2 regions of the Duganella sp. 3397 genome follow, and region 1 is predicted to be linked to the other one. Evidence: predicted binding sites of a transcription regulator. Region 1 holds the regulator's gene; the other holds the start of a gene.

Region 1 (5,172 bases):
CGTGAAACTGATGATTTTCGACGTCGACGGCGTGCTCACCGACGGCAGCCTGCACTACGGCGCCGACGGCGAAGCGCTCAAGACGTTCAACGTCTACGACGGCCTGGGCATCAAGCTGTTGCAGGAATCCGGCGTGCAGACCGCCATCATCAGCGCGCGCACGTCGCCGCAGGTGATCAAGCGCGCGGCCGACCTGGGCATCAGCTACCTGCACCAGGGCGGCCACGACAAGCTCACGCCGTTCAAGGCGCTGCTGGAAAAGACCGGCTTGACTGCCGAGCAGGTCGGCTTCATCGGCGACGACGTGGTCGATCTGCCCATCATCGCCCGCGTCGGTTTCGCGGTGGCGGTGCCGAACGGCCGGCCCGAAGTGCTGGCGCGCGTGCACCACGTCACCACCGCCCAGGGCGGGCGCGGCGCGGTGCGCGAAGTGTGCGAACTGCTGTTGCAGGCGCAGGGCACGCACGCGGCCGTCATGGCGCAATTCATGGTGTAACGGAGACCGGGCATGCGTAAAAGAACAGCACATCGTTGGCCGCTCACCTGGATGGTCGTGCTCGGCGTGTTCGTGGCCGTCGGCACGGGCTGGATGGTGCAGCTGATTAACGAATCGAACCAGGATACGGCGCAGGACAAGTTCCGCAACGAGCCCGATTACATCATCGACCGGTTCAGCGTGGTGCGCATGACCAAGGACGGCAAGCCGGCCTATATCCTCTCCGGCGACAAGCTGACGCACCTGCCGGCCGAAGAAGCATCCGATATCGTCAAGCCCTACATCAACACCTTGTCGGCCGAGCATCCACCGATGACGGTGCGTGGCGACACCGCCCGGGTGGACCAGGACAACTCACGCGTCAAGCTCAACGGCAACGTCAGCGTGGTGCGCCCGGCCAGCGGCAAGAGTGGCGCCGCGTCGCAGGCCATGAGCCTGACCACGTCCACGCTCACCGTGTTCCCGGACGAGCAACGGATGGAAACCGCTGCACCGGTCGAGCTACACCTGGGCAATACGGTCGCCACCGGCGTGGGCATGACCGCCAACAACGCAACGCTGCAAACCCAACTGGGTGGACGCGGCAAGATCACCGTGCCGCCGCGTGCGGCACGCTAAAGGAAGATTATGAGAGCAAGCACCAAGCACACCTTCTGGTCGGCAGCACTGCTGCTGGCGGCCCTGGCCATCCCGGCGCACGCCGAAAAAGCCGACTCCAACAAGCCGATCGAAGTATCGTTCGACCAGGCCGACTCCGACGACGTCAAGCAGATCAAGACCTTCACCGGCAACGTCATCCTCACGCGCGGCACTATCCGCATGACCTCGCCCAAGGCGGTGGTCACGCAAGACCCCGAAGGTTTCCAGTTCGTGGTGCTGACCGGCACGCCCGGCGTGCAGGCCACGTTCCGCCAGAAGCTCGACGGCGACACCGATAAATGGGTGGAAGGCCAGGCCGACCGTATCGAATACGACGACAAGACCGAGCTGGTCAAGCTGATCTCCAAGGGCCGCATCAAGCAGCTCGAAGCGGGCAAGGTGACCAGCCAGGTCGATGGCGAATTCATCTCCTACGACAGCCGCCGCGAAGTGTTCGCGGTCAAGAATACCAGCAGCGGCGAGAGCAAGCCGGGCGCCGGCCGCGGCACCATGGTGATCCAGCCGTCGTCCAAGCGTCCGCCGATCGCGCCGGCCCAGCCGACGTCTCCAGCACCTGCCACCCAGCCTGCGGGGAAATGATATGGAACCGAGTTGCGGTAGCACCCTGATCGTTCGCGGCCTGCAAAAAAGCTATGGCAAGCGCCAGGTCGTGCACGACGTCTCGCTGCAAGTGGAATGCGGCGAAGTGGTGGGCCTGCTGGGCCCCAACGGCGCCGGCAAGACCACGTCGTTCTACATGATCGTCGGCCTGGTGCCGTCCGATGCCGGCACCATCGACATCAGCGGCGTCGATATTTCGAGGCTGCCCATCCACCGCCGCGCATCGCTCGGCCTGTCGTACCTGCCACAGGAAGCGTCGGTGTTCCGCAAGCTGACGGTGGAAGAAAATATTCGCGCTGTCCTCGAAATTCAAAAAGTGGACGGCAAGTCTTTATCCAAGGCTGACATTACCGAACGGCTCAATACCCTGCTGGCCGATTTGCAAATCGAGAAGCTGCGCGACAACCCCGCGCTCTCGCTCTCCGGTGGCGAACGCCGCCGGGTGGAGATCGCCCGTGCGCTGGCTACCAACCCGCGCTTCGTGCTGCTCGACGAACCATTCGCCGGGGTCGACCCGATTGCCGTGATCGAGATCCAGCGCATCGTGCGCTTTCTCAAGGAGCGGCAGATCGGCGTCCTCATTACCGATCACAATGTGCGCGAGACGCTGGGCATCTGCGACCGCGCATATATCATCAACCAGGGCTCGGTGCTGGCTTCGGGCCGTCCGGACGACATCATCGCCGACGAATCGGTCCGCCGCGTCTACCTGGGTGAACACTTCCGAATGTAATCCATGAAACAGTCATTGCAACTGCGAACTTCGCAGCATCTCGCGCTGACACCCCAACTGCAGCAATCGATCCGCTTGCTGCAGCTCTCCACGCTGGAGCTGCACCAGGAACTCGAACAACTCCTTACCGATAATCCGCTGCTCGAACGGCTCGACGATCCGCTCGACCATTCACTGCGCCTGTTGTCCGACGGCGCCATCAGCCAGCAGGCGCCGTCCGGCGAAGCGCCGTCCGAGTCGGGCCCGCAGGAAGCCGCGCCGGCAGGCGAGGCCGACACCTACGACGGCCCTGCTGCCGATACCGAAAGTACCACCGCCGAAGCGGACATGGACTGGAGCGACGCCGGCCGCAGCAAGGCGCCCGACGACGAGGACGCACGCCCGCAGATCGAGGCCCACCACTGCACCCTGCGCGAACACCTGATGGAGCAGATGCGCGTGACCGTGCTCGAGCTGCGCGACCGCGCGCTGGTCGAACTGATCATCGACGCGCTCGATGAAAACGGCTACCTCGAAGAAGCGCTCGACGAGATCCACGCGCGCCTGCCCGAGGAACTGGAAGTCGATATCGACGAGCTGCAAACGGCGTTGTCGCTGCTGCAAAGTTTCGATCCGGCCGGCGTGGGCGCGCGCAACGCGGCCGAGTGCCTGGCGCTGCAAATCAAGCGCTTGCCCGGCATCCCGATGGTCACGCGACGCATGGCCGTGGCCATCGTGGAAAAGCATTTGACGTGGTTTGCCCAGCGCGATTTCAACAAGCTGAAAAAAGCGCTGCTGTGCGACGACGAAGACCTGCGCGAGGCGCAGACCGTGATCCGCCAGTGCAATCCGCATCCCGGTGCGGCGTTCGCGTCCGACGTCTCCGACTACGTGGTGCCCGACGTGATCGTGAAAAAATCGCGTACCGGCTGGCAGGTCAGTTTGAACAACGACGTCATGCCGCGCCTGCGCGTCAACGCCATGTACGCCAACCTGCTCAAACAGAAGAAGGGAGATGGCGGCGAGGGCGCCATGGGCGCGCAGCTGCAGGAAGCGAAGTGGCTGATCAAGAATATGCGCCAGCGTTTCGACACCATCCTGCGCGTGGCGCAAGCGATAGTAGAACGACAAAAGAACTTTTTCTCGCACGGCGCGGTTGCCATGCGCCCCCTTGTGCTTCGCGAAATTGCTGATACACTGGGTTTACACGAGAGCACCATTTCTCGGGTAACAACTCAGAAATACATGCTCACGCCGCATGGCATGTTTGAGTTGAAATATTTTTTTGGTAGCCATGTCGCCACCGAAGCAGGCGGTGAAGCCAGTTCAACGGCGATACGGGCATTGATCGTGCAACTGACAGGAGCTGAAGACCCTAAAAATCCTTTATCCGACAGTAAGATTGCGGACATGCTGGGAGAACAGGGCATGGTGATTGCGCGACGCACTGTTGCCAAATATCGCGAAGCCCTCAAAATCCCTCCAGTCAGTCTCCGCAAGTCTTTGTAGTGCACTGGTTCCTGCGTGCCCGGCATCAATGGGCAACGCACTAACCGTCAGCGACATCTATCTTTAGGAGTGTGTATGAATCTCACCATCAGTGGACATCATCTCGAAGTGACCGCCGCCATTCGTGAATACGTGCAGAGCAAGCTCGAACGCGTGACACGGCACTTTGATCAAGTGATTGATATTGCTGTCATTCTGACCGTAGATAACCTTAAAGAGAAAACCAAGCGCCAAAAGGCTGAAATCAATCTGCGCCTGTCCGGTAAAACGGTCTACGTGGAGAGCCTGTCGCAAGACCTGTACGCTGCGATCGACACCCTGATCGACAAGCTGGACCGCCAGGTCATGAAGTACAAAGGCAAAGTCCAACAGCACGGCCACGATGCGATCAAGCATCTCCCGGATAACTTCGAACCAGCTGCCGCCGCCCTTTAAAATAACGGCGCGACAACACCAACTAAGGGCGCAACCATGGCGCCCTTTCTTGTTTTTGGGATTCCATGAAAATTGTTTACCTGGTTTATACCGTTTCCGCTCTTGCTGTTGCTTCCTCTTCCTACGCCACCACGTGCCAGCCGGCGCCGGCTGCCGTCATCGACATCGACGCCAACAGCTACTACAACGACGCCAACCACTCCGTGATCGACCCGGCGCGGCGGGCCAAAAACATCGCCAGCACCGAGCCGGTCGAACAATTCTTGTCCGGCGTGGCGCGCAACGCCAGCCGCTACCAGGCCAGCGGCAAACCGGCGGACGCCGCCTGCGCCTTGAACTGGCTCGAGGGCTGGGCAGGGCAGCAGGCCATGCTGGGCAAGATGTCGAGCGAGCAGGCGTATTTCGTGCGCAAGTGGACCTTGGGCGGCCTGGCGCTCAGTTACGCGCGCGTGCAGCCGGCCGCCACCCCGGCGCAGAAAAAATCCATCGAAGCGTGGCTGTCCACGCTGGCCGACGCCACGCTCACGCACGCCGATACCCGCAAGGGCAAGCGCAACAACCATTATTACTGGGAAGGGCTGGCCGTGACCGCCGTGGGCGCCGTCACCGGCGACCAGCGCTTTTTAAAATGGGGCCACGGCGTGTTCGACAACGCCATGGCCCAGGTGGCGCCAGACGGCGCACTGCCAGCCGAAATGGCGCGCGGCGCCAAGGCCTTGCATTACCACGCGTTCGCCGCCGCACCGCTGACCATGATGGC
Region 2 (5,172 bases), on a different contig from region 1:
GCCAGCAGCGAACGCGGCATGTCGGCACGCAACATCAGCAGTTCGGCGATGCGCGCCGGCGTGATCACATCGCGGTACACCTTGCGATAGATCTCGAAGCCCGAGACCGAGCGCAGCAGCGCGCCCCAATAGTAAAAATCGCGCTGGTTCATGGCGTCGCGCACGGCCGGGGCCGCAGTGCCGCTGTGGAATTTCACATCGAGGATGCGCGCCGTGTTGTCGGCGCGCTCCAAAAACGTACCCAGGCGGATGAAATGCACCGCTTCGTCACGCAACATGGTGCCCAAGGTGACGCCGCGCGAGAGGTGCGAGCGGTACTTGACCCACTCGAAGAATTTGCTGGGATCGTCCTCCAGCATATTACCCTTGAGCAGCTTCTGCATATCGAGCCAGGTCTGGTTCTGGGTTTCCCAGACCTCGGTGGTGAGGGTGCCGCGCACGGCGCGGGCATTTTCGCGCGCTTCGGTCAGGCACGAGACCACCGACGACGGATTGGCCGGGTCGCGCACCATGAAGTCGATGACTTCGCGCGCGGCCAGGGTGTCGTAGTGCTCGGCGAAGCGGTCTTCCAGCTCGGAAATGCCGAGCAGGGCGCGCCAGACCTGGGCGTTTTCTTCATCGGACTGCGGCAACATGCAGGTCTGCACATTGACGTCCAGCATGCGGGCAGTGTTCTCGGCGCGCTCGGTGTAGCGCGCCATCCAGAACAGGTGATCGGCGGTGCGGCTTAACATGGGTGTCTCCTTAGCGTTCCAAAATCCAGGTATCCTTGGTGCCGCCGCCTTGCGACGAGTTCACCACCAACGAGCCTTCCTGCAATGCCACGCGCGTCAGCCCCCCCGGCACCATCGAGATGGTCTTGCCGGACAACACGAACGGCCGCAAGTCGATGTGGCGCGGCGCGATGCCATTCTCGACGTACGTGGGGCACGCCGACAGGGCCAGCGTGGGCTGGGCGATATAGCCGTTGGGATTGGCGAGCAGGCGGGCGCGGAAGTCTTCGATCTGCTGCTTGGTCGATGCAGGTCCCACCAGCATGCCGTAACCGCCGGCGCCGTGGACTTCCTTCACCACCAGGTCGGGCAGGTTGGCCAGGGTGTAAGCCAGATCTTCCTTCTTCCGGCACTGGTACGTGGGCACGTTGTTGAGGATCGGCTCTTCCGACAGGTAGAACTTGATCATGTCGGGCACGAACGGGTAGATCGACTTGTCGTCCGCCACGCCGGTGCCGATGGCATTGGCCAGCGTGACGCGGCCCGCGCGATAGACCGACAGCAAGCCCGGCACGCCCAGCGACGAATCGGGACGGAACGCCAGCGGATCGAGGAAATCGTCATCGAGGCGGCGATAAATCACGTCGACCCGCTTGGGTCCGCGCGTGGTACGCATGAATACCGTGTTATCGCTGACAAACAAATCCTTGCCCTCGACCAGTTCCACGCCCATTTGCTGGGCCAGGAAAGCGTGTTCGAAATAGGCCGAGTTGTACATGCCGGGTGTCATCACCACCACGACCGGGTCGGTAATGCCCATCGGTGCGACCGAACGCAGGTTATCGAGCAACATGTCGGGGTAGTGATCGACCGGGGCGATCTTGTTGCGCGCAAACAACTCAGGGAACAGCCGCATCATCATCTTGCGGTCTTCCAGCATGTAAGACACGCCGGACGGCACCCGCAAATTGTCTTCCAAAACGTAAAACTCGCCTTCGCCGGCACGCACGATATCGACGCCGGCAATATGGGCATAGATGTCGGAGGCAACGTTAATGCCTTGCATTTCCGGTCGGTATTGGGCGTTCTTGTAGATTTGCTCGGCCGGAATCAGCCCGGCCTTGACGATATTCTGGTCGTGATAAATATCATGGATAAACATATTGAGCGCTTTGACACGCTGTACCAGACCGGCTTCCATCTGCTTCCATTCGGCAGCAGTGATAATGCGCGGAATGGTATCGAACGGAATCAGGCGCTCGGTGCCGGCGTCGTCGCCATACACCGCAAAGGTAATGCCCACCCGGCGGAAGGTCAGATCGGCCTCGGCCCGCTTGCGTTCGATCGTGTCGGGCGATTGCCGTTGCAGCCAGCCACAAAACTCGCGGTAATGCTCGCGCACTTCGGCGCTGGCATTGTGCGCCAGGCCATCGGCCGTCATTTCATTAAAAAATTTTCCCATAATATAACTTCTCCCGTGTTGGGAGCAGTTATATCAAGAAACATGCCAGAGGTCCCGCACAATTATGGTGCAAACGAAGAGTATGCCACCCGCGCGTACATAAAGTAAAAAAAGCACGCGAATAACGCGTGCTTTTATATGGGCAGACCGAGATTTAAAGGTTGCCTAACCCGGTACCACGGCTGCTCGAGTAGCCAGGATCGCTTTGCAGGCTGCCGGTACCAGCGCTCATCACGCTGCCGCTGGCGGTGCGGCTGCCTGGCATTGCTTGCTGAGTACCGTAGAAGTCATGGATTTGCGTCGAAAATTCGGCGCTGGCCATATCAGGCCAATTGTCCTTGTCGAAACCAGGGGCGTTCTTCAGATGGTCTTTGGAAACATTTAGCAGGAAGCGCTTGTTGACGGTGTCCAGCTGCAGCGCCTGCCATGGCACGGCAAACAGCTTGTCGCCCATGCCCAGCCAGCCGCCGAACGACAATACGGCATAAGCCACGTTACCCTGGCGCATATCGAGCATGATTTCCTTGATGTCGCCCAGGTCTTCTTCCTGCAGGTTATACACGTCTTCGCCGATCAGCGTGTCGGCGCCCATCAGGCGCGGGCCGGGGCCGTTGTCGGCGTCGGCGTAGTCGGTGTTGTAGATGCCATAGGTGTCGCGGTCGAGGTAGCTCATGGTGGTCTCCTGGTGTCCTGATGATGGGGGGGGAAGTCACACTGGCTTCGGCGTTGTTCGCCGATGTTTAGCGCAGCACAGGACCTATGATGCGGCGCGCTTGCCCAATCGGCTATAGGTGCACGCGCGGCAGACTTGTAGGACCAGGATGAGTAACTGCGGCACATAGCAAGATGCTACACTCGCGGCTTTGTCTCTTCGTCTCTCCATGCCCTCCCTATCCAACGCATACCAGGCCGCCCACGCCGCCAGCGGCGAACTGCGCGCCCGCGCCTTGCTGTGCTTGCTGGAATCCGACCCGTTCGAGAAGGTTGCCGCCGTCAACGCCATGGCGGACGCCGTGCGCGCCAACGCCTGCACACCCGATCCCTCGGCGCAGTTGCAAACGCCGGAAGACCGCCCAATCCCGGGCCGGCCAGACCTGCCGCAACTGGTGCTGCCCTCGGCCCTGGGCAAGCGCTCGATGAACACGGTCGAGGGGCGCGCCATGCTGATCCACGCATTGGCCCACATCGAATTCAACGCCATCAACCTGGCGCTCGACGCGCTATGGCGCTTTCCCGGTCTGCCCGCCGCCTACTACACCGACTGGCTGAAGGTGGCAGAAGAAGAGTCCCTGCATTTTTCGCTGGTGGCCGCGCACCTGGTCACGCTCGGCTATGCCTACGGCGACTTCACCGCCCATGGCAGCCTGTGGGAAATGGTAGCCAAGACCACCGGCGACGCGCTGGCCCGCATGGCCCTGGTGCCGCGCGTGCTGGAAGCGCGCGGCCTGGACGCCAACCCGCCGATGCGCGCCAAGATTGCCCAGGCCGGCGACCACCAGGCCGCAGCCATTCTCGACATCATCCTGCGCGACGAAATCGGCCACGTCGAGGTCGGCAACCGCTGGTACCGCCACCTGTGTGCGCAGCGCGGGCTGGCACCGCGCGCGACCTTTGCCGCCCTGTGCGAAGAATACTGGGCGCCGGTGCCGCGCGGACCGTTCAACATCGAAGCGCGCCGTCTGGCCGGTTTTACCGAGGAAGAAATCGCCGACCTTTGCGCGAACAAGTAATTCTACGTAGGCCGAACTAACCGCAAGTCAATAGTGCGGATGTCGTCCTGGCAATGCGATTAAGATGTTTTGACTCATCCGGCCACAGGTCGTCGATGAACCACCAACACACTCTAGCCACAGGACGAATCGATGATGAACGACCTCAGCGATGTAAAAATCACCCGGCGCGATCTGCTGATCGCAGGCGCCATTTCCGCCACCACGGCCGCCGTACCCTCGGTGGCTGGCGCCCAAAACAACAGCAACGGCGGCGGCGCTGGCGCCCCAGCCCCGGCAGCAGCTGCGCCGGTGATGAACAAGGTCACGCTGATCGTCAACGGCCAGTCGCGTGCGGTGGAGGTCGATACCCGCACCACCTTGCTCGATGTGCTGCGCGAAAACATGCACCTGACCGGCACCAAGAAGGGCTGCGACCACGGCCAGTGCGGCGCCTGCACCGTCATCGTCGAAGGCCGGCGCATCAATTCCTGCCTGTCGCTGGCGGTGATGCACGACGGCGACAAGATCACTACCATCGAAGGCCTCGGCACGCCAGACAAACTGCACCCGATGCAGGCAGCGTTCGTGAAACACGACGGCTACCAGTGCGGCTACTGTACTCCCGGGCAGATCTGTTCGGCCGTCTCGGCGCTCGAGGAAATCAAGCAGGGCATCCCGAGCCACGTCACCGCCGACCTCAACACCAAGCCACTGCTCAGCAGCGAAGAACTGCGTGAACGGATGAGCGGCAATATCTGTCGCTGCGGCGCGTACTCGAACATCATCGACGCCATCAACGACGTTGCCGGGAGCCGCGTATGAAAGCCTTCAGCTACGAACGCGTTAAAACGCCGGCCGACGCCGCCAAGGCCATCGCCCGCCAGCCGAATGCGAAATTCATCGCCGGCGGCACCAATCTGCTGGACCTGATGAAGCTGGAAATTGAAGCGCCCACCCACCTGGTGGACGTCAATGGCATCGGCTTCGACAAAATCGAGGTCACGCCGGAAGGGGGCCTGCGCATCGGCGCCCTGGTGCGCAACACCGACCTGGCTGCCGACCAGCGCGTGCGGCGCGACTACGCGGTGCTGTCGCGCGCCTTGCTGTCGGGCGCCTCGGCGCAACTGCGCAACAAGGCCACCACTGCCGGCAACCTGCTGCAACGCACGCGTTGCCCGTACTTTTACGACACCAACCAGGCGTGCAACAAGCGCCAGCCCGGTAGCGGCTGCTCGGCCATCGGCGGCTTTTCCCGCCAGCACGCGATCGTCGGTACCAGCGACGC

The links. The regulator sigma-54, encoded in region 1, starts transcription at its own class of promoters, with help from an activator protein. The targets are predictions, from matches to a motif close to TGGCANGNAANCTGCTTT.
Region 2: the regulator sigma-54 is predicted to act here: its motif matches at 2,206-2,223, upstream of J2X54_RS06210 (circularly permuted type 2 ATP-grasp protein).

The regions. Positions count from the first base shown of each region.
Region 1 is NZ_JAVDVB010000001.1:819,111-824,282, forward strand. Features, by position in the region: gene J2X54_RS03600 (HAD family hydrolase) at 1-496, shown strand, start outside; gene lptC (LPS export ABC transporter periplasmic protein LptC) at 509-1,114, shown strand; gene lptA (lipopolysaccharide transport periplasmic protein LptA) at 1,124-1,735, shown strand; gene lptB (LPS export ABC transporter ATP-binding protein) at 1,737-2,489, shown strand; gene J2X54_RS03620 (RNA polymerase factor sigma-54) at 2,493-3,977, shown strand; gene hpf (ribosome hibernation-promoting factor, HPF/YfiA family) at 4,053-4,412, shown strand; gene J2X54_RS03630 (alginate lyase family protein) at 4,478-5,172, shown strand, end outside.
Region 2 is NZ_JAVDVB010000002.1:348,818-353,989, forward strand. Features, by position in the region: gene J2X54_RS06205 (alpha-E domain-containing protein) at 1-734, opposite strand, end outside; gene J2X54_RS06210 (circularly permuted type 2 ATP-grasp protein) at 745-2,175, opposite strand; gene J2X54_RS06215 (PRC-barrel domain-containing protein) at 2,330-2,848, opposite strand; gene J2X54_RS06220 (ferritin-like domain-containing protein) at 3,057-3,905, shown strand; gene paoA (aldehyde dehydrogenase iron-sulfur subunit PaoA) at 4,041-4,709, shown strand; gene J2X54_RS06230 (xanthine dehydrogenase family protein subunit M) at 4,706-5,172, shown strand, end outside.